DNA from 2 places in the Neisseria sp. 27098_8_112 genome. Region 2 is predicted to be linked to the other one. Evidence: predicted binding sites of a transcription regulator. Region 2 holds the regulator's gene; the other holds the start of a gene.

Region 1 (16,503 bases), on a different contig from region 2:
CGATGTATACGGCGCAAGTAACCAAATCCCTGCGCCAAGCACTGGATGCAGCCGCAGCCGACCCGTCGCATTTCAAAGTCAATCCGTCATGGAACAATGCCTTGAGCAAAGTTTCGGAAGGTCATCAGACAACTTTGGGCGCATACAACCGCCCATGGAAATAAGAGGAAGAAAATGAATTCATTGAAATTGTCGCTGGGCCCTATTTTATTTTTCTGGCAAAAAGAAGCCCTACTGGAATTTTACGTTTCCATGCTGGATACGCCGTTGGATACGGTCTATTTGGGCGAGGTAGTCTGCTCACGCCGTCAGAAAATGCGCTTTGCCGACTGGTTCGGACTGGCCGAAGACTTGGCGGAAAGCGGTAAGGAGATTATTCTTTCTTCACAAGTCCTGCTCGAAAGCGAATCCGATCTGAAACGCCTGCGCAAAATCACGGAGCAGGGAAAGTTTAAAGTTGAAGCCAACGACATGGGTGCGGTCAAATTGGCACGCGAACATGGCATCCCATTTGTTGCCGGTGCAAGCCTGAATATCTACAACGAAACCACTTTGGATGTATTCCGAAAATTAGGGGCATTCCGCTGGATTGCACCGTCCGAGCTGAGCCGCGATAAGGTTGCCGAAATCATCAAGGCTTCAGACGGCATTGAAACCGAACTCTTCGCTTGGGGTAAAATGCCGCTCGCCTATTCATCACGTTGCTTTACCGCCCGCCATTACAATCTGAATAAAGACAGTTGTGAGTTCCGCTGCCTCGACCACGAGCACGGTATGGCCATGAATACGCGAGAAGGCCAGCCGTTTCTCACCATCAACGGCATCCAAACCATGTCTTACGGCTGCCAAAACCTACTGCCCCATCATGAAGACTTGAATAAAATCGGCGTGAATATGCTCAGACTGTCGCCACAAATGCACAGCATGGCTGAAATTATCCAAATTCACCGCGATGTATTGGACGGAAAAGCCACATGGGAAGATGTCCGCCCCGAGTTGGAACGACTGACTACCGGAACACTGGTTGACGGCTATTGGCGCGGTCAGCCCGGTATTGAAACCGTGAAGGAGGCATATTATGGCGCTGCCTGAAATCATACTACCCAAATGGATGACAAAAATCGGTACCAAACTTCCCGGCAAACCTCCACGCTTTGTTTTGGTCTCCGTATTGAATACCATGCTGAAAAAAGGTTTATTGCCTGCCGATATGGAACTTTTTGCCGGAAGAAAATTCGAAATCGAAGTTTTGGATGCCGGTATCAAAGTGCGGTTTAGTGCCGATACGGAAAAATTCCTGGACGACAACTTCAGCGGTGCCCCCGATCTGAGGCTGGCCGCCAACGGTATAGACTTCATGCGCATGATGATGCGCGAGGAAGATCCCGATACCTTATTTTTCAACCGTAAATTGCAAATCGAAGGCGATACGGAACTGGGGTTAATTACCAAAAACTTACTCGATAGCGTCGAGTGGCCTTTCAGCGAATGGTTCCTGAAACGCAGTACGTCCACTTTGGATTGATTAATTTTGGTTGAACCAAGAACAAAGGCCGTCTGAATGTTTCAGACGGCTTTAGATATTTCGCCTCTTTTTGATATGTTTTTTCTTATTGGTTTTATCAAATATAAAAAAGCGTACCTTGTTAGGTACGCTTTTTTCAATCCGACTCAAAATTAGAATTTTGCACCGGACTCATTTGCCATAAAGTCTACAGCCGCTTTAACCTCATCGTCACTCAAGCTGCTGTTGCCGCCTTTGGCAGGCATTGAATTAAAACCTTCAAGCGCGTGTTTGTGCAAAGTATCTTTACCTTGCTTAATTCGAGGAGCCCAGTCGTCTTTTTTACCGACAGCAGGTGCGCCCGGAATCATACCGCCATGACATGTTTTACAGTTGGCTTCAAAAACAGCTTTGCCGTCTACCTTAACCGGAGCCGCTTCGGCTTTTTCAGCAGGTTTGGCTTCAGCAGCCGGAGCAGCTTTAGCATCTGAAGCAGCTTTATCGGCAGCAGGAACTGAAGCAGCTGCTGGAGCAGAAGCATCGGCAGGTTGAGCTACCGGAGCAGGCTCGGCTTTTTTAGCAGGAGCTTTTTTACCGTCTTTGTTGGACAAACCCCAAACATAAGCGGTCATGATGTGCAGCTTATCTTTGTCGAGGAAGTGACCCCAAGCAGGCATTTGGCTGCTGCGGCCGTTGGTAATGGTTTCGGTAATCGCTTTTTGAGTACCGCCCCACAACCATACATCGTCGGTCAGATTCGGGCCGAGGCCTTGGATACCTTGACCTTTGTCACCGTGACAAGTGAAACAGTTGGCAGGTGGGCCGCTAAACAGGGCTTTACCGCGTTCGGCGCGTTCCTCGTCGTATTGGCCTTTAGGTTTAGAAAGGGACATAACATACTGTGTTACGTTTTTCACGCCTTCTTCACCCAAAGCAGGACCCCATGCCGGCATAGAGGCAGTACGGCCTTTTTCAATGGTTTCCTGAATTTTTTCAGGTTCGCCACCCCACAACCAATCGTCGTCGGTCAAATTCGGGAAGCCTTTGGAGCCTTTGGCATCTGAGCCGTGACATTGGATACAGTAGGTATTGAAAAGGTTTTGTGCAATAGCACGGGCTTCAGGGTCTTTAGCCACTTTCTCAATCGGCATATTGGAAAATTTAGCATACACTTTACCGTATTGCTGATTGGCTTTGGCAACTTCTTCTTCATATTGACCATGGCTGCTCCAGCCCCACAGGCCTTTGTAATCGCCGATACCTGGATACATAATCAGGTAGCCGACGCCAAACAGCCATGTGCAGACATAAAGCCAAAACCACCAACGTGGCAGAGGGTTGTTGTACTCCGAAATGCCGTCCCACTCATGACCTGTGGTTTTTACTTCTTCGCCTTTTTTAGGGCGTTTCACAACGTTTTGCGAAAGCAGAAGCCAAGCCAGGCCGATGAAGCTGAGCACGACGATAACGGCAATATATATACTCCAGAAACTACTGGTAAATTGGGATGTTGTGTTCATTATTTTGCTCCGTGATCACGGACTGACTGAGCTTGATCGTCCTTTTCAGACGGCCTTTGTTCGTCATTATCGAAAATACTGCTGGCTGCATCATCATAGTTTTTCTTATTGCGTCTATTGAACACAATATAGAGGACTAAAATAAAGCTGATGAATACCCAAACAGTAAAGAGCGAGCGAGCCCAGTTAGCGTCCATGATGTTACCTTACGTTTTTCAATGCCAAGCCCAAGCCTTGCAGGTAGGCGATAACAGCGTCCAGCTCTGATTTGTTGGCCAGCATTTCAGGTGCTTTGGCAATTTCTTCATCGCTGTAAGGTGTACCCACTTTACGCAGGGCTTTCATATGCGCCACAGTTGCCTCGGCATCGACTTTATTGCGTGCGAGCCATGGGAATGCAGGCATATTGGACTCCGGCACAACGTCGCGCGGGTTCAGCAGGTGGATGCGGTGCCATTCATCGGAATAACGGCCGCCGACACGAGCCAAATCCGGACCGGTACGTTTAGAACCCCATTGGAACGGATGATCATAAACAGACTCACCAGCAACGGAGTAGTGGCCGTAACGTTCAGTTTCTGCACGGAATGGACGAATCATTTGAGAGTGGCAGTTGTAGCAGCCTTCGCGTACGTAAATATCACGACCAGCCACTTGCAAGGCGTTGTATGGTTTCACGCCTGGCGCAGGTTCAGTAACTGCCTTGGAGAAGAACAGCGGGACGGCCTCGATCAGAAGGCCGACGCTGACTACAAGCAGGGTGAATACAATCAGTACACCGACTTTTTCTTCAGCTAATTGTTGTAATTTCATTTTGGTAGCCTATCTTTCTTATCATTAGTGGTGTTGAGTTTGAGAAACCGCAGGAATCTCAGCATCAACTGCTTTACCACTGATAGCAGTACGGTAAACGTTATATGCCATGATGCACATACCGCTCAGGTACAGAAGACCGCCGGTGAAACGAATCATGTAGTAAGGCATGGTACGTTTTACAGATTCGACAAAGGAATAAGTCAGTGTGCCGTCTTCGTTCAAAGAACCCCACATCAGGCCTTGCATCACACCGGCAATCCACATCGCGGCGATATACAGAACCACACCGATGGTTGCAATCCAGAAATGCGCTTCAACCAATTTGGTGCTGTACATTTCGTTTTTACCGAAGAGGCGAGGGATCATGTAGTAAACGGAACCGATGGTTACAAAGCCTACCCAACCCAATGCACCGGCGTGAACGTGTGCAACAGTCCAGTCAGTGTAGTGGCTCAGAGCATTAACAGTTTTGATAGACATCATCGGGCCTTCGAAGGTAGACATACCGTAGAAGGACAGAGATACGATCAAGAATTTCAAAATAGGGTCGGTACGCAGTTTGTCCCATGCACCAGACAGAGTCATGATACCGTTGATCATACCGCCCCAAGAAGGAGCGAACAGGATCAAAGACAATACCATACCCAAAGATTGAGTCCAGTCAGGCAATGCGGTGTAGTGCAAGTGGTGAGAACCTGCCCACATATAAGTGAAAATCAAAGCCCAGAAGTGAACAACGGACAAGCGGTAAGAGTAAATAGGACGGCCTGCTTGTTTTGGCACGAAGTAGTACATCATACCCAAGAAGCCGGCTGTCAGGAAAAAGCCTACTGCATTGTGGCCGTACCACCATTGAACCATCGCATCAATCGCACCAGCGTAAACCGGGTAAGATTTCATCAAACCGGCAGGGATGCTGATATTATTGACGATGTGCAACAGCGCAACAGCCAAGATGAAGCCGCCGTAGAACCAGTTGGCAACGTAAATATGTTTGATTTTACGTTTGGCAATCGTACCGAAGAATACGATGGCGTAGGCAACCCACACCAGCGTAATCAAAATGTCGATAGGCCATTCCAACTCGGCGTATTCTTTACCTTGGGTGTAACCCATAGGCAAGCTGATGGCCGCAGCTACGATAACGGCCTGCCAACCCCAGAAGGTAAATGCAGGCAGCCAACCGCCAAACAGACGGGTATTACATGTACGTTGAACAACGTAGTATGATGTGCCGATCAAACCGCAACCGCCGAATGCAAAAATAACCGCATTGGTATGCAGCGGACGCAGGCGACCAAAGTGGAACCAAGGTCCAATTTCAGATAAATCAAGGGATGGAGCAAATAATTGGGCGGCTACAATTACACCGACCAACATGCCCACAATACCCCAAACTACAGTCATGATGGCAAACTGGCGCACCACTTTGTAGTTATAAGTTTGTGTGTCCATGGAAGTCTCCATAAATTATGGGTATAAAAAATTTTTATCTCACCCCAACCCTTACGTTTATGAAAAGCGCAATACGGCTAAGGCTCAAATTTTTCTAAATTTAACATAGACACCACAACATGCCAAGCAAAATTACATTCCATATTGCATAAAACCTTTAGTGAGAGATAATCTCATTTCTTTTATAATCAATAAATTATTTAAACATATCCAATAAATCGGACACAGCATTTTTTCAAGCCCCCTTTTTCGTACAAATTTATTGATATAGATTAAACCTAACCTTTAAAAACACTTATCCTTAATAAACTTTAGCAAACTATACAATAGCTATGATTAATTACAAAATTACCCCTAACTTTCTGTCTCATGAATGGCACATCACCTTATCATTCACTCAACCCAATGATTTTGAAACAGAAATCAGCCTGCCAAACTGGGTTCCCGGCAGCTACCTCATCCGTGACTTTGCCCGCCACATCACACACATCAGTGCGCGTTGCAACGGCAAAGCCCAGCCGCTGACGCAAACCAGCAAAAACCATTGGCAAATCCCTGCCCTCAATGGAGCGTGGGAAATTTACTACACCGTCTACGCATTCGACTTGTCTGTACGCGGCTCATTCCTCAGTACCGAGCGCGGCTTTTTCGACGGCGCATGCCTCTTCTTAAAAGTACACGGACAAGAGGAACAACCGCACCAAGTCGAATTTCCTACCCTGCCACACACATGGCAGATAGCCACAACCCTGCCACAAATTTCGGCGACCACTTTTCAGACGGCCTCATATGCCGAGCTTATTGATCACCCTGTTGAAACAGGCATCATCGAATTCCTCAACTTTGAAGCACAAGGTATTCCCCACCGTATTGCATTAAGCGGTATCTACCCCGATTTCGACCGCGCCCGCTTCCTCGCCGATATTCAAAAAATCTGCGAAACCGAGTTGGCGATGTTCCCCTCCCCTGCCCCGTTTACCGAATACCTTTTTCTACTACATCTGGGCGACAACCTCTACGGCGGACTGGAACACATCAGCAGCACCGCCCTACTCGCCGACCGCCACAGTCTGCCATCTTACGATATGGGCGAAGCCGACAAAGCCTATACCGAACTGCTCGGCCTCTTCTCCCACGAATACTTCCACGCATGGAACGTTAAATCCATCAAACCGGCCGTCTTCGCACCTTACAATCTCGACCAAGAAAACTATACCGAGCAACTTTGGGCATTCGAAGGCATTACTTCCTACTACGACGACCTCTTTCTAGCCCGAAGCAAAACCATCAGCCCCGAAGCCTACCTTACCCTGCTTGCACAAAGCATCACACGCGTACAGCAGACACAAGGCCGTCTGAAACAAACACTTGCCCAATCCAGCTTCAGCGCATGGGACAAGTTCTACAAACAAGACGAAAACAGCCCAAATGCCATCGTCAGCTACTATCAAAAAGGCGCACTGGCCGCACTTTGCCTCGACCTCATCATCCGTGAAAAAAGCCAAGGCAAATACAACCTCAACAACGTAATGCAGCAACACTATCGCGACTGGTGCAACACCCATCAAGGCATACCCGAAAAACACTGGCAATCCCGTTGCCAAGAAATGACCGGTTTAGATTTAGAAACCTTCTTTCAGACGGCCTTATACAGCACCGAAGACATTCCGCTCGCGGAATGTCTGCAAAGCGTAGGTGTCAAACTCGACTTTATTCCCCTACCACGCCAGCACGGCGAAGCATTTGCCAGCGAACCCCAATCGGTTGCCCCCGCCAACGATTTCGGTGCACGTTTCAAACAAAGCAGCGATCATGCCATCCTGACTCATGTATTTAATGGCGGTAGCGCAGAAAATGCCGGACTCTGCCCGCAAGACAAAATCATCGCCTTAGGCGGCTATGCCTGCAACGACCTTGCAGCGCAGTGGAGCAAACTGCCTATCGGCACGTGCACCACCATCCATTTCTTCCGCCAAGGCCTGTTGCGTGAAACCAGCATCACAGTTCAAGCAGCAGAAGCCAATACCGCCCTGCTGCACATTACCGATCGACAAAAACTCGAAAACTGGTTGTACAATCATTAAATAAAACTTCAGACGGCCTGCTAATTCACAGGCCGTCTGAAATCAACATACCCATTTAATATAAAGAAAGGAAAAACTATGCCCATCCGTAAACTGACCGACACCCTCTATATCGCCCCCCAGCTGACCGAAGCTGATGTCCAAGAAGCCGTACGTCTCGGCATCCAAACCGTCATCTGCAACCGCCCGGACGGCGAAGAAGAAAACCAACCGGCTTTTGCCGAAGTACAAAACTGGTTTAAAGAGGCCGGCATCAACCAATTCTCACACCAGCCCGTCGTTGCGCCTCAAATCAATGCAGCCGATGTCGCAGCCTTCCAAAATCTGTTGCAACAATCTCCGGCTCCCATTCTTGCCTTCTGCCGCACCGGCACTCGCTGCTCCCTGCTTTGGGGTTATCATCAAGTGCAACACGGCGCATCTGTAGCCGAAGTAGTTGCCGCAGCCGAACAGGCAGGCGTGAATCTCAGCAACTTTGAAACCCGCCTGCAAGAAGCCAAAGATAAAGGTTTGGCTTAATACTTTATTTATATATAAGTAGTAGCCTTCAAACCAATCAGGCCGTCTGAAACCAATTCTTTCAGACGGCCTAATGACTTTTATTCACAATCAAACCTTATTTTTAATTTATTTCCACTATTCTAAAAATATATTTTCTAAATCAAACCCGAATTGACCTGTATCAATACCCTGACCCTATTTTCATTTATAATGCCTTTCGATGCTTCAGGGCCAAGCCCGAATCCTCCAGTTTTCCTCTATAAGAGCCAGCTCTCTTATTAAATGATTTTTCTTTCCTCTTGATGTGTGTGTGTTTGGGTGTGGCCGAAAGCCACCCCCTTTTTTTTATACCTACCCTCTTTAAGGCCGTCTGAAAACTTTCAGACGGCCTTTCCTTTCCCCTCACAAAAATAGTATAAAATCCCCTTATCGTTCAAACCACAAACTCAAAATACCATGGTCAATAAACTCACTCCCCCTCCAAGCCTGCCCGATCCGCAAGACCTCCGTGCCGTTATCGCTTACAACATGCGCCTCTACCGCGTTAATCACGGCTGGTCGCAAGAAGAACTGGCGCGCCAATGCGGACTTGACCGCACCTACGTCTCCGCCGTCGAGCGCAAACGCTGGAACATCGCCCTTTCCAACATCGAAAAAATCGCATCCGCGCTTAAAATCGCCCCTTACAAACTCCTCCTTCCGCCACAAGAAATGCTCCGCCAAATGACCGAACCTGCCGATACCCAAGCCTAATTCACAGCCAGACACCATCATGACCACCGCCCAACAAGCCATCCAAACCTACCAGCAGCAAAAAGCCGCAGCAGAAACTGCCTACCGCCAAAACAACCGTCCTACCGTTTACTTCCGCGACCATATCACCGCTGCCGAAACCCTGCTGCAAACCCTCTGGCAAATCCACTTCCCCGACAGCAACGACATCAGTCTGATTGCCATCGGTGGCTTCGGGCGTTGCGAACTCTACCCCCATTCTGACTGGGACTTAGCGATTATTTCCTCGGTCCCATTTTCAGACGGCCTGCAACAACAAACCGCCCAATTTATCCAAACCCTTTGGGACGCACGCCTCAATCCGGCCATCAAAAGCGGCAGCATAGAAGAAATCCTCCAAAGTACCCAAAACGACATTACCGGCGAAACCGCCTTTCTTGAGGCACGCCATCTCCAAGGCAATGCCAACCTTACCGCCCAACTTCTAAACAAACTCAACACACGCCGCGACACAGCCGCCTTTATCGAAGCCAAACTCCTCGAAATGGAGCAACGCCATACCAAATCCCAAGGCACAGGCGCACAACTCGAACCCAACATCAAAACCTGCCCCGGCGGCCTGCGCGACATCCACACCCTTATCTGGACAGCCAAAGCACAAGGCATAGACAGCAACCCCACCACCCTCGTTACCGCCGGCGTCCTCACACGCACCGAAGCCGGCATGCTGGCCCATGGCTACCGCCGTCTCGCCAACATCCGGATTCATCTCCACCTTACCGCCGACCGCCCCGAAGACAGGCTGCTTTTCGACTACCAGTCCCAAGTAGCCGAAAGCCTAGGCTATACCCAACCCGACATCCGCGGCCGAAGCGAAGCCCTGATGCACACCTTCTACCGAGCCACCAAAGCCATCAAACAACTCAACGGCATCCTTATTCCGGTTCTCAAAAACCATCAAACCTCCAGCCGCCCCCAACATATCCACCCTATCGACAGCCGCTACAAACGCATCGGCCACCAAATCGCCGCCAACGACCTTGCCCTGTTCGAGCAAAATCCCGAACACATCTTCACCATCATCCAAACCATGCAGGAGCAAAACATCACCACCATCGAGCCTCAAACCCTGCGTGCATGGTGGGCGGCCACACGAAAAATCAACACCCGTTTCACCCAAAACCCAGAAAACCGCCGCCGCTTTATCCAATTCTTCAAACACGGTACCGGCCTTACCCAAACCCTCCGTTTTCTCAACCTCTACGGCGTACTTGGCCGCTATCTCCCCGCATGGGAAAAAATCACCGGCCTGCTCCAACACGACCTCTTCCATATTTACCCCGTAGACGACCACATCCTGACCGTCGTCCGCAATATGCGCCGTCTCGCCATCGAAACCCACAGCCACGAAATGCCCGAGGCCAGCGCCATCATGCAGGCCTACCCACGACCGCATGTCCTCTACACCGCCGCCCTGCTGCACGACATCGCCAAAGGCCGTGGCGGCGATCACGCCAAAGAAGGCATCAAAGACGCACAACAATTCTCCGCCAACCACTACTACACCGAAGAAGAAAGCCACCTCCTCGCATGGCTGGTTGAAAACCACCTGCTCATGTCTACTGTTGCCCAAAAAGAAGACATCCAAGACCCGCATGTCCTCCAAGCCTTTTGCCGCCGTATTCCCACACGCGAATACCTCGACGCACTCTACCTGCTTACCATTGCCGACATCCGCGGCACCAACCCCAAACTTTGGAACACATGGCGCGCCAGTCTGCTCCAAACCCTCTACCACAGCACCGCCGCCGTTTTAAACAGCAAAAACCACGATCCCGAACGCCTCCCAAATCGACGCGAACAAGCCTCGACCGATCAGCTCACGTGCGCGGCCGTTCCCCTCAAAAACCAACAAAAACTCCGCCGCATACTCGGCAGTGCATACTACGTCCGCCATCAGACGCGGGAAATCCTCTGGCACACCGCAAACCTCGCCTACGACACCCAAAGTCCGGCCGTCCGCAGCCGTATCCTTCCCCAAAGCAACAGCCTTCAAGTCATGGTGTTCATGCCCAATGGCGACCGCCTCTTCGCACGCCTCTGCCGCATCTTCAGCAGCCACCGCTTCGACATCCAAGCCGCCCGCGCCTTCATTACCGAACACGACTACATCCTCGACACCTTTATCCTGCAACTTCCCGACAATCTCCCGCCTGAAGAATATCCCGACCGCCAAAGCGCACTCGAAGCCGAACTCAACAGCTTCATCCACGGCAACACCACCATCCAAAAACAAAGCGGCCGCCCGCACATCAGCCGCCGCATCCGCCACATCCCCATTCCGCCTACCGTAATCATCACCCCCGAAGAAGATTATCCCGGCTGGCACACCATAGACATCACCGCCGTCAACCGCCCCCACCTCCTCGCCGACATCGCCGAGACCTTCTTCGCACACAACATCAGCCTGCGCTACGCCAAAATCACCACCTTGGATCAGCGCATTGAGGACAGCTTCATCACCTACAGTCCATCCCTACAAGACCCGCAAACCCAAAACACCCTAAAACAGGCATTAATCGAAGTCTTGACCCCATAAAGGCCGTCTGAACATCTTAAAAACATAGGGTGAGCATTTTTTGCTCACCCTAATCACATCCAAATTATAAACATCCTGAATATATCCTTCTAAAACACTCAAGAAATCCAAAGCCTTAAAATTCTAAACCAGAACTTCCTTCTGACATAAAACTACATTCCAAAATCATAACTAAAATGAATATAATTCTAATAACAAATTTTCATTCACCTATTACACCAAACCCTCTTTAAAAATCCTTCCTTCCAAATTTTCTCCTCATCCATATTCAAACAAAATACGCATTTAAAATAAAATCCATAAAAAACAAAAAAATAAAATCACAAGATATTAAACTCACCGATTAATCCATAAAGATACCGTCCATCTAAATCAATTAACATATTATTGAACAAGCTTAATTTCTGACAAAAACGTCACACGCCCAAACTTGTCTCCCTTCCCTGTCACAAAAAACACAAAACTGACAAAAAACGTCAACCCCCTAATTTCCCAAAAATCCTGAAACTTTCAAACAAAACCTCACAAAATTTAAAAATTAAAAAATAATCCCAATAAAAACAACAAATAAAAAATAAAAAATAAAATTTTCAGCCTATTTCCCATACTTGGCACACCGACTGCTTGAAACAACACGTCCGGTAAGGCCCAAGCCTCAAAGCAGCAAGCCCGACGGAAGCTGTATATTCCTTCTTACTTTATGGTTTACTCATAATACATAGTGCCAAGCACATTACGGACTTTTTACTTAAACATAATTATTCACACTTTCAAACTGGAGTTTTAATCAATGAAAGCAATCCAAAAAGGTTTCACCCTGATCGAATTGATGATCGTCATCGCGATTATCGGCATCTTGGCAGTTATCGCCCTGCCTGCATACCAAGACTACACTGCACGTGCCCAAGTTTCTGAAGCCATCACTTTGATGGAAGGTCAAAAGTCTGCTATTGTTGAATACTATGCAGATAAAGGCAAATGGCCTACTAGCAATAAAGAAGCGGGTATTGCAGACGAGGGAAGCATTGAGGGGAAATATGTTAAACAAGTAAAAGTCGAAGCTAATGGTGTTATTACCGCCACAATGAAAGAAGCAAACGTCAATAACGAAATTAAAAATAAAACCGTATCACTTACTCCAACAGCAACTACAACTACAGGAGAAGGTAACGATGCCAAAACAACTGGCAACGGATCTTTCACTTGGACTTGTAAACCAGGTGCAACTGATGGCGTAGCTACAAAATTCTTGCCTTCCTCTTGCCGTCCAGATGAGAAAAAACCAGCTGCGTAAAAATAAGCTAGCTAATCTAATTTAAATATCTAACAAAAGATATTCGACTCGAAGCAAATCCCATAATAATTATGGGATTTGCTTTATAAAATAAAAATAAGAAAACGACATACTCAAAAATGAAAAAACTACGCAAAGCCCAAACCGGCTTTAGCCTGATTGAGTTGATGATTGTTATCGGCATTATCGGCATTTTGGCAATAGCGGCTCTTCCTGCATACCAAAACTATGTTGCCAGAGCACAAGTAGCAGAAGGCATTTTGTTGGCAGGCAGTATGAAAAGCTATGTTGAAGAAGCCTATGCGGATAAAGGCAGCTTGCCGCTTGACCTCAATATCAAGCAACTCGCTTCAGACGACAATAAAGTCGGCAACTATGTAAAGATTGTCCGTATTGAAGATAACGGCACTATTGTTGCCGCCATCGGTAATCAAGCCGCTGTACCTGTGAAGAATACCGAAATCCACCTGACACCAAGTTTTGCAAAAACAGGTAATACCAAAGGCACAACAGTTTGGTCTTGCGGTGGCACCATGGATACACACTTCCTTCCCGTATCCTGCAAACAAAGCTTGTAAGCTTATTTCCCAAAACACAAAAATACATTGCGAAGAAAACCCCAAACAAAGCCAAATACAAACGCGGAAAACGAACAAATCAAAAGAACAAAACTCTCCAAAACAAGGTCATTAAGAGCCTGAATGATCACATTACGAAAATAAATGCCGTCTGAAATTCATTTTCAGACGGCCTCTTTATACCTAATCACAATATGACATAAAACTTTGATCTTGATTAGTTTCAGACGGCCTTCATCTTTTCACAACTACATAAAACAAATTCGCAACACTCCTTATAAGACAATTTGTCGCACATCTGAACTCAATATATAATTTAACCATACAAGTCTTTATTTTTAAGCATTTTTCATTTTTAAAACATACATTGCCTACATTGGGAGAACCAACATGCCTCATCTAAACTTGGACAAAACGGATTTAAAGATTCTGCAGGTTTTGCAGGAAAATGGGCGGTTGAGCAATGTTGAGCTTTCTGAAAAGGTGGCACTCTCCCCTTCTCCCTGCCTGCGCCGTCTCAAGCAGCTTGAAGATGCAGGCATTATTCAAAAATATGCCGCCCAGCTTTCTCCCGTATCTTTGGGCTTGGGTTTGCAGGCTTTTATCCGTGTATCGATTAGCAAGGCAAAAGATGCGCGCGAGGATTTTTCCGAATCTGTCCGCGCTTGGCCGGAAGTATTGAGCTGCTTTGCTTTAACAGGCGAAACCGACTATCTGCTCCATGCATTTTTTACCGATATGAACGCGTTTTCCCATTTTGTTTTGGACACGCTGCTTTCACACCACGGTGTGCAAGATGCGCAATCGAGTTTTGTGTTGAAAGAAATTAAAAACACGACCGCTCTGCCTTTGGTTCATTTGGTTCAGGATTAATGATTTGAAACTGATAAAGGCCGTCTGTTGTTCAGACGGCCTTTTAAATTCCAATGGTTTGCTTTCAAGCCCATACACTTGTATACTTTTTAAGAATAATTCACATAAGCTTTTACTATGACAGACACCGCCCATCTCGATACCAATACTGTTTCAGAACATACCAAACAATGGTTGGAAAAAGCCGTTATCGGGCTGAATCTTTGCCCGTTTGCCAAAGCGCCGCACGTTAAAAACCTGGTTCGCATCGTTGTCAGCGAAGCCCGTCATTTAGACGGTTTCCTTGAGGACTTGGATCGTGAATTGCAGCTTCTGGGCAATACGCCCGCTTCGGAATTGGAAACCACTTTACTGGTTCATCCGACGCTATTCCCTGATTTTGAAACCTTCAACCAAATGCTGGAAATTGCCGATGATGCGGTTGTAGAAAACGAATTGGAAGGCGTTATCCAAATTGCGCCGTTCCATCCTGATTTTCAATTTGAAGGCACAGAAGCCGACGACATCAGCAACTACACCAACCGCTCGCCCTACCCGACCTTGCACCTGATTCGTGAAGACAGCATTGCCAAAGCGGCTGAAGCATTTCCCGATGCCTCGGCAATTTTTGACCGCAATATCGCGCTGCTGGAAAAAATGGGGCATGAGGGCTGGGATAAATTAGACATTCCGCGTTGTCCATTTCCGCATCACAAGCCATCTGAAAACAAATAATTGGTGATGGGAAGATGGTTCGCTATTTATTGATTTTTTGCGGCGCATTGTCACTCGTCTTGGGCATTATCGGCATTTTCCTGCCATTACTGCCGACTACGCCTTTCATTTTATTGACCGCCGCCTGCTGGGCAAAAGCCTCGCCGCGCTTTCACAATTGGCTGTATCATCACCGCCATTTCGGTCCGATCATACAAAACTGGGAAAACAACGGCGCCGTGCCACGCAAGGCAAAGTTCTTCGCTATCGGCATGATGGCCCTTTCTTGCCTGTTTATGTTTTGGCAATTTCCGGAACGCTGGTGGATTGGTGCCGTATCATCAGTCTTCTGTAGTTGCGTGGCAGTGTGGATGTGGTTACGGCCGGAGGCATAAAATAAAACAGGTGGGCATTTTCGCTTACCTGTTTTTTATTTTCACACCCAATTTATCCATTAAAACAATCAGTAAGAACCAAAACACCCTATTCAACCCTCATTTTTCAGACGGCCTCCATTTATTCAATCAAATGTAAATTTTAGCTAAAATTAATTCAAAGCATTTTTTCGATAGTATTATTTTCGATATTTTAAACTCCTGTTTCAAAAACATTTTTTTACTACTTCCAACTACGCCCATCGCTTTTATTTCTTTATTTGTATCAACATTTCTTTTGATTCCAACACTCTAAACCGTCCCTTAACACTTGCTTTGCGTTATACTTTCCCCTGGCACAACCGCGCAGTTCGTCTGGATATTTTCAGACGGCCTGAATATTTCACCGCCGTGCTTTCTCAACGAAGTTCCTCACGGCGCAACAGAATAAAAAGGAAATACTATGCGCTCTCTCTCATTTTTACTGCTTCTTGCCGCCTTTCCTGCTGCGGCATCTGATTTTGACGGCTCATCCGCAAGCCTGCTTTGGGGTCTGCCGTTTGCACTGATTCTCTTGTCCATTGCACTCGGACCTCTGTTTTTCTCCCGTATTTGGCACCATCACTTCGGCAAAATTACAGCGTTTTGGACGCTGCTGTTTTTAACGCCGTTTATCATAACCTTTGGTTTTGGAGCCGGCGTGCATACCGTTGCCCATGCGTTGGTTGAAGAATATATCCCCTTTATCCTGCTGCTTTTGGCGCTCTATACCATTTCAGGCGGTATTTTTGTCAGCGGCGATTTGCACGGCTCGCCTAAATTGAACACAACCCTGTTGGCAGTCGGCACGGCTTTGTCGTCCATCATGGGGACGACAGGCGCGGCTATGTTGATGATTCGTCCGCTTTTGAAAGCCAATCATAAACGCCACTACCGCGTTCACATTGTGATTTTCTTCATTTTCTTGGTAGCGAATATCGGCGGCGGTCTGACTCCTTTAGGCGATCCCCCTCTGTTCTTAGGATTCCTGAAAGGCGTAGATTTCATGTGGACGGTCAAACACATGCTGATGCCTGTATTGATCAGTTCTGTGGTTTTGCTGGCCGTTTTCTACATCATCGACAGCCGACACTTCAACCGTGAACAAAGCGAGCACCTTGCTCCCGCCCCTTCCGATAAAGAAGAAAAAATCAAAATTTACGGCAAATGGAATTTCCTGTTACTGGCCGGTGTTGTCGGCGCGGTTTTATTGTCCGGCTTGTGGAAACCAAATCATCCGGGCTTTGAAATCTTGGGCAGCCATTACGCCTTGCAAAACCTGATGCGCGATGGCATTTTGCTGGCTTTGACCGCCGTATCTTGGATTATTACACCCAAACAGGTACGCGCAGGCAATGAGTTCAACTTCGAGCCGATTGCCGAAGTGGGCAAACTGTTTTTGGGTATTTTCATTACCATTTCCCCCGTCTTGGCAATTTTG
Region 2 (16,503 bases):
AATATTGTAATACCTAGAGTAATTTTGTTGTAATCATGCTAATTCAGTCCGTGATAATGGACGATTTTGGGATTTTGTCCATTTGCCAGTGCGCTACCGTCCAATCGAGCAATTCTTGCGGACGGTTCACGGTAGGTGCATCGGGTAGGTTGAGGTAGGTTAGGACTTGGCGGAGAAGTTGTTCTTTTTGATTCAAATCCAAAGCCGGGGCAAGGGTTTGTTTCGACCATTTTTGCCCTTGGCTGTTGGTCAATAGGGGAAGGTGTGCGTAGGCCGGTGTGGGAACGCCGAGGCATTGTTGCAGATAGATTTGGCGTGGTGTGGAAACGAGCAAATCTTGACCGCGGACAATATGCGTTATTCCTTGGTCGGCATCGTCAGCAACCACGGCAAGCTGATATGCCCAATAGCCGTCGGCACGGAGCAGGACGAAATCGCTGATATCGTATGCCAGATTTTGTGCGTAATGTCCGACAATGCCGTCTGAAAAACCGATCACGCGATCGGGAACTTGAATGCGCCATGCCGGAGTTTTGTTTTGCGTATCGGGTCTTTGCTGAGGATTGCGGCAACGACCGTTATACACAAATCCGTCTGCACCATGTGTTGCCGCCGCCTGCCAGTCTTTGCGGCTGCAATAGCAGGGATACACCAGCCCGGCTGCTTTGAGGCGGGCGAGGGTGTCTTGATATAGGTCGTAACGGCGGCTTTGATAGGCAACTTCGCCGTCCCACTCAAAACCGAAAGCTTCAAGCGTGCGCAAAATGTCAGCAGCGGCGCCGGGCATTTCGCGCGGGGGGTCAAGGTCTTCAATGCGGACCAGCCATTTGCCTTGATGAGCGTGCGCGTCGGCATAGGAGGCGACGGCGGTCAGTAGGGAGCCGATATGAAGCAGGCCGGTAGGGCTGGGTGCGAAACGTCCTATATACATGGCAGGGTGGTTTTGTAGGGCAGGGGCAGTATGCCTGCACGGTATTCAAATCGTGATAGAAAAGGGCGTGCCGTACACGCCCGAATTTGGGTTTCAGACGGCCTGAGACTTTTCAAAATGATTTAAGTTTCTCAGCCGTCCTTTCAATCCGCTTAAGCCAATGGAGCAAGCAGTTTGGCGAAAGCGTCTTCAAATTGTTTCAAACCGTCTTCCTGCAAACGAGTTGCCAAAGTTTCGACATCAATGCCGAGTTTCGCGGTTTCGGCAAGCTGCGCTTGGGCTTCGTCCACACCTTCGGTCAAAGAGGCTTTGGCGGTGCCGTGGTCGATAAAGGCTTTGAGTGTGGCATCGGGAACGGTGTTGACGGTATGGGCGCCAATCAGGCTGTCAACGTACAACGTGTCAGGATAGGCAGGGTTTTTCACGCCGGTAGATGCCCACAAAAGTTGTACGCGGTTGGCACCTTTTTCGGCAAGCGCGGTAAATTCGCTGCTGCCGAAGTATTGTGCCCAATCTTGATAGGCGGCTTTGGCCAGCGCAATGGCGATTTTGCCTTTGAGGTGGTCGGGTAGGGTGGCATCCAATGCGGCATCGACACGGGAAATAAAGAAGCTGGTGACAACTTGGATATGGGAAACGTCGTGTCCTGCTTCCAAACGTTTGGCAATGCCGCGCGCGTAGGCCGCATAGGCTTTGAGGGTTTGGGTGCGGGAGAAGAGCAGGGTCAGGTTGATGCTGATGCCGTCTGAAACAAGGGTTTCGAGTGCTTCGATGCCTTCGTCGGTTGCCGGTACTTTAATCATGACATTTTTACGGCTGATGGCGGCGTGCAGGCGGCGCGCTTCTTCAACCGTGCCTTGCGCGTCTTTGGACAAATCAGGCGAAACCTCGAGGCTGACGAAGCCGGTTTTGCCACCAGTGGATTCATGTTCGGCAAGGCACACGTCGCAGGCGGCTTGCACATCGGCAACCGCCATGGTTTCGTAGCGTTGTTTCGGGGTTAGGTCTTGCTGTTTGAGCGCGGTTACTTCATCGGCGTACAGGGCATCTCCGGCAAAGGCTTTTTGGAAAATGGCAGGATTGGAAGTTACGCCACATACACCTTGCTTCAGCATTTCTGCCAATTCGCCGCTTTGTACCAGCGAACGGGAGAGATTGTCCAACCAGATTTGTTGTCCTAATGCTTTAACGTCCGATAAAATAGTCATCTCTGATTCCTTTTACATAATAGGTTTGTTTGTGAAGTGGCGGTAATGCTACGCCGATTCGATGAATTTGAACAGTTTACAGCCGATTAATTTGGGCAAAACAAACCTAAATTCAAGCACGAAAGGTGGCTTTGATGGCGGAAAACACACTTTATCTCGACTGGGCGCGCGATGTATTGGATACGGAAGCCGAAGGTTTGCGTGAAATTGCGGCGGCTTTGGATCATGATTTTGTCCGTGCGGCAGAAGCGTTGTTGCACTGCAAGGGCAGGGTCGTCATTACCGGCATGGGCAAGTCCGGACACATCGGCCGCAAAATGGCGGCGACCATGGCTTCGACAGGCACGCCTGCGTTTTTCGTCCATCCTGCCGAAGCGGCGCACGGCGATTTGGGCATGATTGTGGATCACGATGTCGTGGTTGCCATTTCTAATTCCGGCGAAAGCGATGAAATTGCGGCGATTATTCCGGCGTTGAAACGTAAAAACATCACGCTTATTTGTATCACTGCCCATCCGACTTCGACCATGGCGCGTCATGCCGATATCCATATTACCGCGGCGGTTTCTAAAGAAGCCTGTCCGCTCGGCCTTGCACCGACTTCCAGTACGACCGCCGTGATGGCGTTGGGCGATGCGCTGGCTGTGGTTTTATTGCAGGCGCGTGCGTTTACGCCGGATGATTTTGCTTTAAGCCATCCGGCCGGCAGCCTGGGCAAACGCCTGTTGCTGCGCGTGGCGGATATCATGCACAAAGAAGAAGCCCTGCCAGCCGTTTTGTTGGGTACGCCGTTGAAAGAAGCCATTGTCCGCATGAGTGAAAAAGGCTTGGGTATGTTGGCGGTAACCGATGCCGAAGGCCGTCTGAAAGGCGTATTTACCGATGGCGACTTGCGCCGTCTGTTTCAAGAACGCGACAGCTTTGCGGGTTTGAAAGTGGACGACATCATGCATGCTTCGCCGAAAACCATTTCCGCCGACCGCCTTGCCACTGAAGCTTTGAAAGCCATGCAAAGCGGCCATGTGAACGGTTTGCTGGTGGTCGAAGAAAACGGCGTATTGATTGGTGCGCTGAATATGCACGATTTATTGATGGCACGAATTGTCTGAATCGACGGCAAAAACGTTTTCAGACGGCCTTATGCTAGAATAGGCCGTCTGAAATAAGGAAACCTTATGCAAAACCTCTCTTCCGACCTGCAACAACGCGCTTTAGGTATCAAACTGCTGATACTGGATGTGGACGGCGTTTTGACCGACGGCCACATTTTTATCCGCGACAACGGCGAAGAAATCAAATCGTTCCACACTTTGGACGGACATGGTTTGAAAATGCTTCAGGCCAGCGGCGTGCAAACGGCGATTATTACCGGCCGCGATGCGCCTTCCGTCGGTATCCGCGTGAAGCAGCTCGGCATCAACTATTACTTCAAAGGCATTCACGACAAACGTGCCGCCTACGCCCAATTACGCGAACAGGCCGGTGTGGAGGAGCATGAGTGCGCCTTTGTCGGCGACGATGTTGTCGATTTGCCCGTGATGGTGCGTTGCGGATTGGCGGTCGCCGTCCCTGAAGCGCATTGGTTTACTTTGCAATACGCCCATTATGTAACCCGACGTTCCGGCGGCGCAGGCGCGGTGCGTGAAGTGTGCGATTTGATTATGCAGGCACAAGGTACGCTTGAACCTGCTTTGAAAGAGTATGTACGATGAAAATCAGATGGCGTTACGGAATCGCTTTTCCGCTGGTGTTGGCCGTTTCACTCGGCGCACTGGCGGCATGGCTCGGCCGCATCAGCGAAGTACAAGTCGAAGAAGTCGTCCTCAATCCGAATGAGCCGCAATATTCGATGAAAGGCATCAACGGCAAACGTTTTGACCAAGAAGGCCGTCTGAAAGAAAACCTGAGCGCGGTCGATGCCGTCCAATATCCGAATAGTGCGGACGTGCATTTGGACAAACCGCATCTTTCGTTTTACCGCGACGGCAGCCTGCTGTACGAAGTCGGCAGTGACAAAGCAGCGTACAATATTCAAAACAAGAAAGTCGTTTTTGAACAGAATGTTGTCTTAAACAAAGCGGCAGATGCCAAGCGTTTGGCCGGCATCGTCAAAACCGAACGCTTGAATGTCGATACCGAGGCGCAATACGCCCATACCGACAGCCCCGTTACTTTCCAATACGGACAGTCCAGCGGTCAGGCAAACGGCATGACTTATGATCACAAAACCGGTTTACTGAATTTCCCTTCCAAAGTGAAAGCCACAATTTATGATACAAAAAATTTGTAAAATCTTAGCCCTTGTTGCCGTTTTTGCCGCCAGCCCGGCCTTTGCACTGCAAAGCGACAGCAAGCAGCCGATTCAAATCGAAGCCGACCAAGGCTCGCTTGACCAAAACAACCAAAGCACCACCTTTTCCGGCAACGTCATCATCAAACAAGGCACGCTCAATATCCGTGCCGGCAGCGTAACCGTTTCACGCAACGACAAAAGCGAGCAGTTGATGAAAGCCACCGGCTCGCCCGTCAAATTCAGCCAAGAGTTGGACGGCGGCAAAGGCGTGGTCAACGGCCAAGCCAATACTGTAACGTATTCTTCCGCAGCCAGTCTGGTTACCCTGACCGACAATGCCAAAGTACAGCGCGGCGGCGATGTGGCCGAAGGTGCGGTCATCACTTACAACACCAAAACCGAGGTTTACACCATCAACGGCAGCGCCAAATCCGGTGTGAAATCCGCCGCCAAATCCGGTCGCGTCAGCGTTGTCATCCAGCCGTCCAGCACGCAGAAAAACAAATAAGAAAACACACAAAAAGGCCGTCTGAAAAAGGTTCAGACGGCCTGAGGTCAATATCGAAAGTCAACAGAATATGAGCGCAAACAACAGCCGTCTTGTGGTTCAAAACTTGCAAAAAAGTTTCAAAAAACGCCAAGTCGTCAAAAGCTTTTCCCTGGAAATCGAAAGCGGCGAAGTCATCGGCCTGCTCGGCCCTAACGGCGCGGGTAAGACCACCAGCTTTTACATGATTGTCGGCCTGATTGCCGCCGATGCAGGCAGCGTGATGCTGGACGGCCAAGAGTTGCGCCACCTGCCCATTCACGAACGCGCCCGCCTCGGCGTCGGCTATCTGCCGCAGGAAGCCTCGATTTTCCGCAAAATGACCGTGGAACAAAATATCCGCGCCATTTTGGAAATCAGCATGAAGGATAAAAGCCGCATCGATGCCGAACTTGAAAAACTGTTGGCCGATTTGAACATTGAACGCCTGCGCAACAACCCTGCGCCGTCTTTGTCCGGTGGCGAACGCCGCCGTGTCGAAATCGCGCGCGTGTTGGCCATGCAGCCGCGTTTCATTTTGTTGGATGAACCTTTTGCCGGCGTTGACCCGATTGCCGTCATCGATATTCAGAAAATCATCGAGTTCCTCAAATCACGCGGTATCGGCGTATTGATTACCGACCACAACGTGCGCGAAACCCTCAGCATCTGCGACCGTGCTTACATCATCAGCGACGGTACGGTATTGGCTTCAGGCAAGCCGGACGACTTGGTCAACAATGAACAAGTCCGTTCGGTTTACTTGGGTGAAAATTTCAAATATTGAATGCATATTTGACGGCAATCGTAAAACCGGTTTCACATGAGGCTCTCATTTCAATTGAGGGTATCTGTAAATATTGAAATAATTACTAAGAATACAAATATAATACCTATAACCTAGTTTTTCAGACGGCCCTCCGTATAAAGGCCGTCTGAAAAACTATCCATACATTTCGAATTAAACATTATGTCTTCACTCGTCCTTAAACTCAAACAGACCCAGCAGCTCAATCAGCGGCTGCAGCAGTCTTTGCGTATCTTGCAGATGTCGGGTCTTGAGCTTGAGCGCGAAGTGGAAGACTGGTTGTCAGACAATCCTCTGCTTGAGCGTCCGGAAACCGATGAGTTTGCCGATAGCGGGCTCAACCGTGCGGTAACCATGCCGCGCGCAGGTCAGCAGTTGAGTGGCGACGATGCCGAAGATATTTGGAGCAACATCGCCGAAGAAGAGAATTTCAAACACTATCTGCATGCCCAAGTGTGCGAGCATCCGCTTTCGCAAGTGGAAGCAGCCTATGTTCACGTCTTGATTGATTTTTTGGACGAACAAGGCTATCTCACCGACAGCCTCGAAGAAATCATCAACCACACGCCGTTAGAATGGATGCTGGACGAAGAGGCCCTGCAAAACGCGCTGGATGTATTGCAAACCTTTGATCCGCCCGGCGTGGCTGCGGCTGACTTGACCGAGTCGCTCATGCTGCAATTAATGCGTTTGCCGGCTTCTCCGGCTAGACAAATGGCCGCGCATTTGGTGCAAAGTTCGCTTCAAGAGTTAGGCAAAAACCGCAAACAAAACGTTCTGCGTTTCCGCAAACTCTATCCCCAGGCCGACAGCGAAACCATAGAAGCCGCGCTCGATATGATTGCCGGCTTGAATCCTTATCCGGCTTACGGCTTCGCTTCTGCCACGCCTACGCCTTATGTTCAGCCTGACGTTTGGGTGAGAGAGGGCAAGGACGGCTGGGAAGTCATCAGCAACGAAGCAGTCTGGCCGAAGCTACAGCTCAATCAGGAATATTGCAACCTGATGAAATCGGCGGAAGAGGGCGCGCCGGAGTGGAAGGAAAAAATCAGCGAGGCCAAACAGTGCATTGATTCTTTGGAATTGCGCAAAAGCACAGTCATCCGCCTTGCCGAGTATATCGTCAAAAATCAGGAAGATTTTTTCGTCTTCGGCGAAATCGGCCTGTCGCCCATGCTGATGAAAGATGCCGCCGCCGAATTGGGTTTGGCGGAAAGTACCATCTCGCGCGCCGCCAATCAGAAATATTTGTCTTGCCCGCGCGGCCTGTTTGCGTTACGCTATTTCTTCACACAGGCAGTGAATGCCGACGATGACGGCGAAGGGTTCAGCCAAGGCGCAATCAAAGCTGTATTGAGCCAGCTGATTGAAAGTGAAGACAGTAGCAAACCTTATTCGGACGAGACCCTCGTCAAATTATTAAAACAACGCGGCATTGAAATCGCCAGACGTACAGTTGCAAAATATAGAGAATCATTAGGCATACCACCGGCACACAAACGAAAATTTACCGAGTAGATATATTCCGATCCGTTTTGACGGACTAATCAACCGAAGGAGCTGTATCATGAATCTGAAAATCACCGGTCTGAATTTTGATGTTACCGAAGCCATCAAAAACTATGTTTCCGATAAGTTGGCACGAATCAATCGCCACGCTGACAACATCATCTCCGTGACCATTACGCTCTCGGTGGAAAAAGTCAATCAAAAAGCCGAAGCTGATGCGCATTTGGCAGGCAAAGATTTGCACGTTGAAGCGATTGAACAGGATATGTATGCCGCGATTGATGTTTTGATGGACAAACTCGACCGCGCTGTTTTGAAACATAAAGAAAAAAGCGGCGATGTCCGCAGCACTGTCAAACCTGCTGCCGAATAAAGTTTTTGTATGATAAAGGCCGTCTGAACTATTCAGACGGCCTTTTGTTTGTTAAGGAGATTTAGCCTTGCAAACGGGTATTCACTTTTTCGCCATTCCATGGTGCTACTTTAAACAGCAGCAACATGCCCGGTATGCCCAAAGCAAAACATAGCCAGTAGAAATTAAAGTAACCCATCGCTTCAATCAGATAACCTGCCGAAGCATTGATAAATGTACGTGGAACGGCTGACAGACTGGTAAAGAGGGCTAATTGTGTGGCTGTAAATGCAGGATTGGTTTCACGAGCCATATAGGCAACAAATGCTGCTGTACCCAGACCTACGCCCGCTGCTTCTGCACCAATTACAGCTGCAAGCATCATTTGTTCTGTCAGTGTGATGGTTTCAAACTTGCCAAAATTTGCCAACCAGGCGAAGCCTAGAATAGTAACCCATTGCGCCACGCCGAAAATCCACAAAGCTCTATTGATGCCGAGCTTTATCATCCAAATACCGCCTACAATACCGGCAATGACAGCAGGCCATAAACCGGCATTTTTGGCAATGAGGCCGATGTCGGTTTTGCTGAAGCCCATGTCCAGATAAAACGGTGTAGCCAAAGAAGTGGCCATGCTGTCGCCCAGTTTGTAGAGAAAGATAAACAGCAATACCAATATGGCCTGTTTGATTCCTTTGCGGGAGAAGAACTCACTGAAAGGGTCAGAGACTGTTTGGGCAAATGTACGCGACACAGATGGTGGAATGTCAGGCTCTTTGGCTAAAAACAGGGTCATCAGCAGACCGGGCAGCATAAATAGTGCAGTAATGATGAATACGTTGTGCCAAGGCATCAAGTCGGCCAAGATCAAGCTGAGCGAGCCGGGTACCAAAGCAGCGATACGGTAGGCATTGACGTGGATAGAGTTGCCCAAGCCTAATTCTTCATCTGACAAAATTTCGCGGCGAAATGCATCCAATACAATATCTTGGCTGGCAGAGAAAAAGGCGACCACCAACGATAAGCCCATAATTACATATAAATGCTGAGCAGGATTTAGGAAGGCGTAAATGAGCAAGGTCAGCAGCAAACCAATTTGCGTAACCAGCATCCAACCGCGTCGCCGTCCTAAAAAAGGTAATCTGACCAAATCAATGACGGGAGACCAGATAAATTTCCAAGTGAAAGGCAGACCGATAAGTGCCATCAGGCCGATGGTTTTCAAATCGACATGTTCGCTGCGCAACCATGCCGGAATCAGGTTGATCAGAAAATAAAGCGGCAACCCCGAAGTGAAGCCTGTAAAGATACAAATCAGCATTTTGCGCGAAAAAATCTTGCGCCAAGTGCTGGGTTGGGGTGCGGTTGTCATAGTGGAATCAATAAAAAAGAAAAGGGATATTGTAGCAAAGATGAATGATATGGCGAATGAACTTCTGTTATTTTTATAGAATAATAAAAGGCCGTCTGAAACTTTAACAAATTAAGTTTCAGACGGCCTTTTGTTGGAACAACTGGTTTGGCGGGCAACGGAGACTTCAGGACGGAAGAAGGGTTGCTTGGGTGTATTTATAAAATTGAAGTTAAGAAAGTTTCAGACGACCCCTAGAGATCGTTTGAACGATGAGAAATATCAGTGGTAATTTGTGCCGTCAGTGTAGCCGTTTCCTGATTTGTCCACAGCAAAAGCAGAAATCGGACCGACCGTTACTGTCCCTTTAGGCTGAGTTTCTTGGTAATACTCATATGCTGCAACACCCATACCAGTTGCAGCACCAACAGCAGCACCAATTGTGCCACCGACCATAATAGCTGGTCCGGCAGGAATACTGCCAAAAGCTATACCGACACCCAGACCAATACCTGCACCAATTGATCCTCCTATTTATGCACCATTTGCTCCTCCTTGAAGGATTCTCTCTCCTAAGCCTCCTCCATAAATTAGTTCCAGATCCTCAATGGATAGTTCAATCATGTTATTTTTCCTTTTCAAAAAAATTAGATGTAGAATATTGAGTCAATACACCCAATATGGAAAAAATAATAAAAGCATGAATATAAATCATAAAATCAACATTATCTCCTTGGTAGCTTTCATAAATAAAAACGATTGGTATTGATATACAAATTAAAATGTACAGGTACTTTGAAATTACCAGTAACTTATACACAAATTTTGATTTCATAGCCTAGTCTTTCATTTGAATAAAATCTACCCTAATCAACTTTCCAACCAACTTCCTAACTTCTTCATGCTTTCCCTGATTGAAGTTAACCAGTAGATTTTTCAACAATATGTATATTATGTTAAATAATAAATGGTAATTGTCACATTCAAATATTAAGGATAACCTACTTTGAAACTATATCGCTTTGATGCGTAATTCTATAAAAAACATTGAATTTTCATGTTTTCTATTTATCCAGTATTTTGGAGTTGATAAGTGAGAGCAAAAAACTTTGGAAATCTACGATTCTCCTTCCAACACCTCATCATTTCTCTAGAGAATTTAGGCAAAGACGATATTGATAACTCATTTCATTAAATGGAAATAAATGAGAATGATTTATTTATAAAATCCTTTTAAATTAATTGGTTACAATAAAAATTGATAAAATAAAATTGACTATTCTCAATAAAATGAGTAAAATTCATCCGCAAATACAAATTTTGTATTGTGATACATCTATTAACCGCATTAAGAAAAGGAGTTAGTTATGCTAAGTAAGTCAATTACAGCAAAATTAAACGAACAAATTAATCTCGAGTTGTATTCATCAAATGTCTATTTGCAAATGAGTGCATGGTGCCATAAACATGGTTATGAAGGCGCTGCAGCATTTTTACTTCGTCATGCCGATGAAGAATTGGAACATATGCAAAAGTTGTTTACTTATGTGAGCGAAACCAGTGGAATGCCTTTGTTAGGTAAAATTGACGCCCCTAAACACGATTACGCTTCATTAAAAGAAGTTTTTGAAACAACACTTGAACACGAAAAACTAGTGACATCTAAAATTAATGAGTTAGTTGAGAGTACTTTTGCAGAAAAGGATTACTCTACTTTTAACTTCTTACAATGGTATGTAGCTGAACAGCATGAAGAAGAAAAATTATTTAACAGTATTGTTGATAAATTCAAACTTCTTGGTGAAAGTGGTACAGCGCTCTACTACATTGATCGTGAATTAAAAACTTTATAAGAATAGGAGAAATAAAATGTTATCAAATAGCGTGATTAAACTATTAAATGATCAAATGAATTTAGAGTTTTATTCTTCTAACTTATATTTACAAATGAGCGCCTGGTGCGAACAACAAGGTTTCGAAGGAGCTGCAAAATTTTTATCAGAGCATGCGGCTGAGGAAATGCAGCATATGCGTAAACTCTTCACTTATTTAAATGAGACCGGCGCATTGGCTATCATCACACAAATTGATGAACCACCTCATCAATTTTCATCATTGAAACAAGTACTTGAATTAACTTATGAACATGAAAAGTTAATTACCTCTAAAATCAATGAATTAGTTGGTAGAACTTTTGAAGAGAAAGACTACTCTGCCTTTAACTTCTTACAATGGTATGTGGCTGAACAACATGAAGAAGAAAAATTATTCAGTGGAATTTTGGATAAATTAAATCTTCTTGGTGAAGATGGTAAAGGTTTGTTCTTAGTTGATAAAGATTTAGGCGCATTAACAACAAACAACTAATCAAGTCTGATGAAAAAGGCTAAGTCATTATCGATTTAGCCTTTTTTTATATCAAAATCTAGCTACTTTTGTCTAAAAGTGCGGTGCTTTAACGGTTCATTCTTACCGCCGATTAGGTTTTGAAATGCCCGTAAGACAGGCAGATATGCTTGTTTTACGGACATTTTATTTTCAGACGGTCTTCGATGCTGCGTTGCAGTTGCGGTAGAAGGCGATCAGACCGTTGGTGGAGCTGTCGTGTACTGGCGTGCCGCGTTCGAGCTCGGGTTCGATGGTTTTAGCCAGCTCTTTACCGTATTCCACGCCCCATTGGTCGAAGGGGTTGATACGCCAAATCACACCCTGAACGAAGGTGCGATGTTCGTAGGCCGCCATCAGCATGCCGAGGTTGAAAGGCGTCAGGCTGTCGATGAGCAAGCTGTTGCTCGGGCGGTTGCCTGGGAATTCTTTTTGCGGTGCAAGACGGTCGCGTTCGTCTTGGGGCAGGGTGGCCAATTCGATTTGTACTTCGTCTAAGGTCTTGCCTTTCATCAGCGCTTCGGCTTGGGCGAAGGCATTGGCAACGGTAAAGCGGTGTTGGCGGTGGTTGCCGTAGATTGTGGTCATGGGGACGATGAAATCGACGGGAATCAGACGCGTGCCTTGGTGCAGAAGCTGGAAGTAGGCGTGTTGGCAGTTGACGCCTTCGTCGCCGAAGACAATGCCGCCGGTGGTGCAGGAAACGGGTTGGCCGTCTGAAGTACGCTGTTTTCCGAGGCTTTCCATATCGAGCTGGTTGAGCCATGGTGTGAAGAGGCGCATGTTGTGGCTGTATGGGACAACGGTTTGGCCGTCTGAATGTTGGAAGTTGTTGTACCAAACGTTGATGAGCGCCATCAGGACGGGAATGTTGCGGCGGAATGGGGCCTCGAAGAAATGGGTGTCCATCGCGTGTGCGCCGGCCAGCATTTTGCGGAATGCTTTTTCGCCAACGGCAACCATCAGCGGCAGGCCGATAGGCGACCAGACGGAATAGCGGCCGCCGACCCAGTCGGACATAGCGAAGACTTTGTCGGGGGAGATGCCGAAGTTTTGGGCTGCGGCTACATCGGCGGAAATGGCGCAGAAGTGGCGGTAGATGCCAGAATCAGGCAAACCTGCATCGCGGTACCAAGTACGCGCCGCATAGGCATTGAGCAGGGTTTCCGGTGTGCGGAACGATTTGCTGGCAATGCTGAATACGGTGGTTTCGGGGTTGAGGCCGAGAAGGGTTTGGGTCAGGTCGGCATCATCGGAGTTGCTGACAAAGTGGACGCGGATGTTTTGCCAATAAGGCTGCAGCGCCTGTGTGGCCATGCGCGGGCCTAAATCGGAGCCGCCGATGCCGATGTGAACCAGGTCGGTAATCGGTTTGCCGGTAATGCCTGCGTGGGTGCCGTCTAAAAGTTGGCGTGCGAATTCGAGGGTGCGGTTGAGTTCGTGATGAACTTTGGACACGATGTTTTCGCCGTCGACGTAAACAGGTTTGGCATTGGCAGGCAGCCGCAGGGCGGTGTGGAGAACGGCGCGGTGTTCGCTGGTGTTGATTTTTTCACCGCTGCTCATGGCCTGCATATATTGTGGCAAATCGGCTGCTTCGGCCAGTTGACACAATAAATCAAGGGTATTTTCATCCAGACGGTTTTTGCTGTAATCAAATAACAAACCGTGCAGAATTTCGTGCATATTATTGAAACGTTCGGCATCTGCAGCGAAACGTTCGCGCAGGGTAACGTGTTGCGTATCGGCATGATGGGCTTCCAAGGCCTGCCATGCGTCTGAGTATGCGGTCATCTCGTTTCCTTAGTATGTAACGGTAAAATAAGCAGGATAGATAGGTATTTCCTGCTTTCTTGTAGTGGCTTGTAGTTTAACAAATTTGAACAGATTTTGGGAGATGGCGTGGGCGGTTTTGTTTAAGAAATGTATGCAAAATGCAATAGAAACGGTTGATTATCATCAAGTTTCTGTAAAAAAGGGGGTATGACACCGATGTCTGCTGTGTTATCCTATGTAACATTATTGAAATCTTGTCGGGACGGGTCCGTAAGATGGCTACAATTTATGATGTCGCTGCTTATGCCGGGGTATCTCCCAAGACGGTCAGCCGGGTGATTAACGGCGATGCGCCGGTCAGTGATAAAACCCGTTCCAAAGTAGAAACAGCGATTGCTGCTTTGGGCTATATTCCGTCTTCTGCGGCGCGGATTATGCGGTCACACCGTTCAGGATTGGTCGGTCTGATTACCGGCGCCATTTCGCGGACAGGCGAGAATACGGGCGGACACGGCATACCGGATATGTTCTTGATTAAGGGCATTCAGCAGCAGATTCGCGCACAAGGCAAGATTTTGATGATTGCCGACATCGACAACAAGCCGGGGCAGCCCGGTCAGATGGAGCCGCTGATTCGTACCTTTATGGAGCATCGTGCCGAGGGGATTTTATATGTGGCAGGTTTCCATCAGGAAGTATTGTTGCCGGAAGTGCCCAACCGTTGCCCGATGGTGTTGGTCAACTGTTTTGATTTGGCAGGTACGCCGTCGGTTTTGCCGGATGACGAAGCAGGGCAGTATGGCTTGGTGCGCAGGATTATCCAAAGCGGACACAAACGGATTGCTTATGTGACTTTGCAGCCGGGCGTGGAAGCGACAAGATTGAGATTGGCCGGATACCGCCGTGCTTTGGCTGATGCGGATATTGTCTTCGATCCTGATTTGGTGCAAACTGGCTATCCTGACTTCAGCAATGACAGCGGGTCTTTGATTTCGGCTATTTTGAAGCTGCTGTCTTTGCCGCTTCCGCCGACGGTAATTTGCTGTGGTAACGATGAAATGGCAGTACGCGTGTACGGGATTTTGAGGACGCGCGGCGTGCGGGTTCCCGAGCAAGTCTCTGTTGCCGGATATGATAACCACAGCGCGATTGCGGAGACGCTGTTTCCGCCGTTGACCAGTACCGAACTGCCGTATCTGCGTATGGGCGCGATGGCGGCGGATTTGCTGTTTCAACATATTGAACATCCGACCGGTTCGGTTCGGCCAGTCAAGGTCGTTGGGGAAACCATCTGGCGTCAGTCTGTGATTAATAAATAGTTTCAGACGGCCTGAAAATAATAAGCTTTAAACAACACAAACACACATCAAAATAAGATTCATGTGAACGGTCAAAATAAAGGCCGTCTGAAAACGGAGTTGCCTCAGTAAAAAGGGCAGCCCAAATACAATAAAAGCGTCATACCGCTGAAATTGGAGTTTGTTGTTTCCATAGTTTATTACCCAGGAGTAGCCTTCCTATGAAAATCTCCCCACAAGTGGCGATGACACTTCGCCAGATTATGCTGATGAACTTCGGTTTCTTCGGTATTCAATATAGCTTCGGGTTGCAGCAAACTGCAATTAATCCGATTTTCAGCTTTCTTCATGCCGACCCGAGCCAGTTGCCGATTTTGAATATGGCAGGTCCGATTACCGGTTTGCTGGTGCAGCCGATGATTGGTGCGATGAGTGACCGCACTTGGGTGCCGGGATTGGGCCGCCGCCGTCCGTATTTCTTGATTGGCGCCATCGGTTGCAGCCTCTGTCTCTTTATTTATCCGCACGTTACCGCCTTGTGGGTGGCCGTATTGTTGCTGTGGCTCTTGGATGTCAGTAACAATACCGCGATGGAACCTTTCCGTGCCTTTATTGCTGATACCGTTCCTGAACATCAACAGTATACCGGTTTCTTGATGCAGTCTGTGTTTACCGGTTTGGGTATTACACTGGCCAACGTTTCCCTCTACATCTTCCAGCAAATCGGCTGGTTGCAACAGACTTCTGAAGCGGGTATTCCGTATTGGGTATTTGGTTCCTTCTATATTGGTGCAGTTTGCTCTATCGGTTCGGTCTTGGTTACTGTGTTATCGACACCTGAACATGAGCCTAGTCCTGAGGAAATGGCGGCCATTAAAGCGCAACCAAGCGGTCCTGCTCATGCTGTTAAAGATATTATCGTTGCTGTACGCGAAATGCCGACTGCCCTGTGGCAACTGGCTTTGGTGTATCTCTTCCAATGGTACGCACTCTTTATCTACTGGCAATATATTTCCCACAGTATCGTTCAATCCGTTTGGGATTCGACTGTTGAAAATACCGAAGCGTATAGTCAAGCGGTTGCATGGACCGGTTTGGTAAACGCTTGCTACAACGTCGTAACCTTTATCTCCGCCTTCGGCCTGATGTGGATGGCACGCAAATACGCCGCCAAATATGTTCACGCCTTTGCTGTTACCCTTGCCGCGCTGGCCTTGCTCACCATTCCGCACATCGGCAATAAATACCTGATGTTTGCTCCGATGATTGGTTTCGGTGTCGGCTGGGCAAGTATGATGGGCGTGCCGTTTATGATTGTGGTCGGTTCTATTCCGAAAGAACGTTACGGCGTGTACATGGGTATTGTGAACATGATGATTGTGATTCCAATGCTGATTGAAACCGTATCTTTCGGCTGGGTGTACAGAACTTTCTTGGGTTCAAACCCTGCCAACGCGATGACTTTTGCCGGTGTTTCCCTGGCCATTGCCGCCGCATTGACTTTAACCATTAAAACTGCGGCCAAACCGGCTACTGCAGAATAACGAAGTTTTGATTTAAAACCAAAATGAAAAGGCCGTCTGAAACATGAAATGGTTTCAGACGGCCTTTTTTGTCGAAACGGATTCCATTTGCTGACCTGATCCGGTAAGCCTTATTGTCGCTGCGCTACCGTTCATCACTCAAATTGGCTATGACTACCGATTTTGCTTTACAATATCCTTCTTTAATTTATTTCGTTTTACCATCCTGATGACAGAACACATTTCCGCTCCAAGCCCATCTCCTATCGGCGAAGACTACCTGCTGTTAGGTCAGTACGCCGAACGCGCCTATCTCGAATACGCCATGAGCGTGGTCAAAGGCCGCGCGCTGCCTGAAGTTTCAGACGGCCAAAAGCCTGTACAACGACGTATTTTGTTTGCCATGCGCGATATGGGTTTGACGTCGGGGGCGAAGCCGGTGAAATCGGCGCGCGTGGTCGGCGAGATTTTGGGTAAATACCACCCGCACGGCGACAGTTCCGCCTATGAAGCGATGGTCCGCATGGCGCAGGATTTTACCTT

Evidence for each region. Region 2 encodes sigma-54, which starts transcription at its own class of promoters, with help from an activator protein. Its sites were predicted from a motif close to CTGGCACGCTTCATGCTT; they were not measured.
Region 1: the regulator sigma-54 is predicted to act here: its motif matches at 11,820-11,837, upstream of O3682_RS02275 (pilin).

What each region holds. Positions count from the first base shown of each region.
Region 1 covers NZ_JAPWBB010000002.1:130,637-147,139, forward strand. Annotated here, with positions in the region: gene ubiU (ubiquinone anaerobic biosynthesis protein UbiU) at 1-164, shown strand, start outside; gene O3682_RS02225 (U32 family peptidase) at 175-1,092, shown strand; gene ubiT (ubiquinone anaerobic biosynthesis accessory factor UbiT) at 1,079-1,525, shown strand; gene ccoP (cytochrome-c oxidase, cbb3-type subunit III) at 1,678-3,024, opposite strand; gene O3682_RS02240 (cbb3-type cytochrome oxidase subunit 3) at 3,024-3,221, opposite strand; gene ccoO (cytochrome-c oxidase, cbb3-type subunit II) at 3,226-3,837, opposite strand; gene ccoN (cytochrome-c oxidase, cbb3-type subunit I) at 3,862-5,295, opposite strand; gene O3682_RS02255 (M61 family metallopeptidase) at 5,628-7,379, shown strand; gene O3682_RS02260 (TIGR01244 family sulfur transferase) at 7,458-7,898, shown strand; gene O3682_RS02265 (helix-turn-helix domain-containing protein) at 8,337-8,633, shown strand; gene glnD ([protein-PII] uridylyltransferase) at 8,650-11,211, shown strand; gene O3682_RS02275 (pilin) at 12,002-12,505, shown strand; gene O3682_RS02280 (pilin) at 12,625-13,083, shown strand; gene O3682_RS02285 (Lrp/AsnC family transcriptional regulator) at 13,474-13,956, shown strand; gene O3682_RS02290 (DUF1415 domain-containing protein) at 14,074-14,670, shown strand; gene O3682_RS02295 (YbaN family protein) at 14,685-15,044, shown strand; gene O3682_RS02300 (sodium:proton antiporter) at 15,487-16,503, shown strand, end outside.
Region 2 covers NZ_JAPWBB010000011.1:71,477-87,979, reverse strand. Annotated here, with positions in the region: gene gluQRS (tRNA glutamyl-Q(34) synthetase GluQRS) at 44-931, opposite strand; gene tal (transaldolase) at 1,084-2,139, opposite strand; gene O3682_RS08500 (KpsF/GutQ family sugar-phosphate isomerase) at 2,274-3,248, shown strand; gene O3682_RS08495 (KdsC family phosphatase) at 3,315-3,851, shown strand; gene lptC (LPS export ABC transporter periplasmic protein LptC) at 3,848-4,429, shown strand; gene lptA (lipopolysaccharide transport periplasmic protein LptA) at 4,410-4,940, shown strand; gene lptB (LPS export ABC transporter ATP-binding protein) at 5,011-5,745, shown strand; gene rpoN (RNA polymerase factor sigma-54) at 5,929-7,284, shown strand; gene hpf (ribosome hibernation-promoting factor, HPF/YfiA family) at 7,334-7,648, shown strand; gene O3682_RS08465 (AmpG family muropeptide MFS transporter) at 7,710-8,999, opposite strand; gene O3682_RS08460 (hypothetical protein) at 9,261-9,434, opposite strand; gene ftnA (non-heme ferritin) at 10,346-10,831, shown strand; gene ftnA (non-heme ferritin) at 10,848-11,345, shown strand; gene pgi (glucose-6-phosphate isomerase) at 11,517-13,157, opposite strand; gene O3682_RS08440 (LacI family DNA-binding transcriptional regulator) at 13,415-14,458, shown strand; gene O3682_RS08435 (MFS transporter) at 14,659-15,981, shown strand; gene parC (DNA topoisomerase IV subunit A) at 16,190-16,503, shown strand, end outside.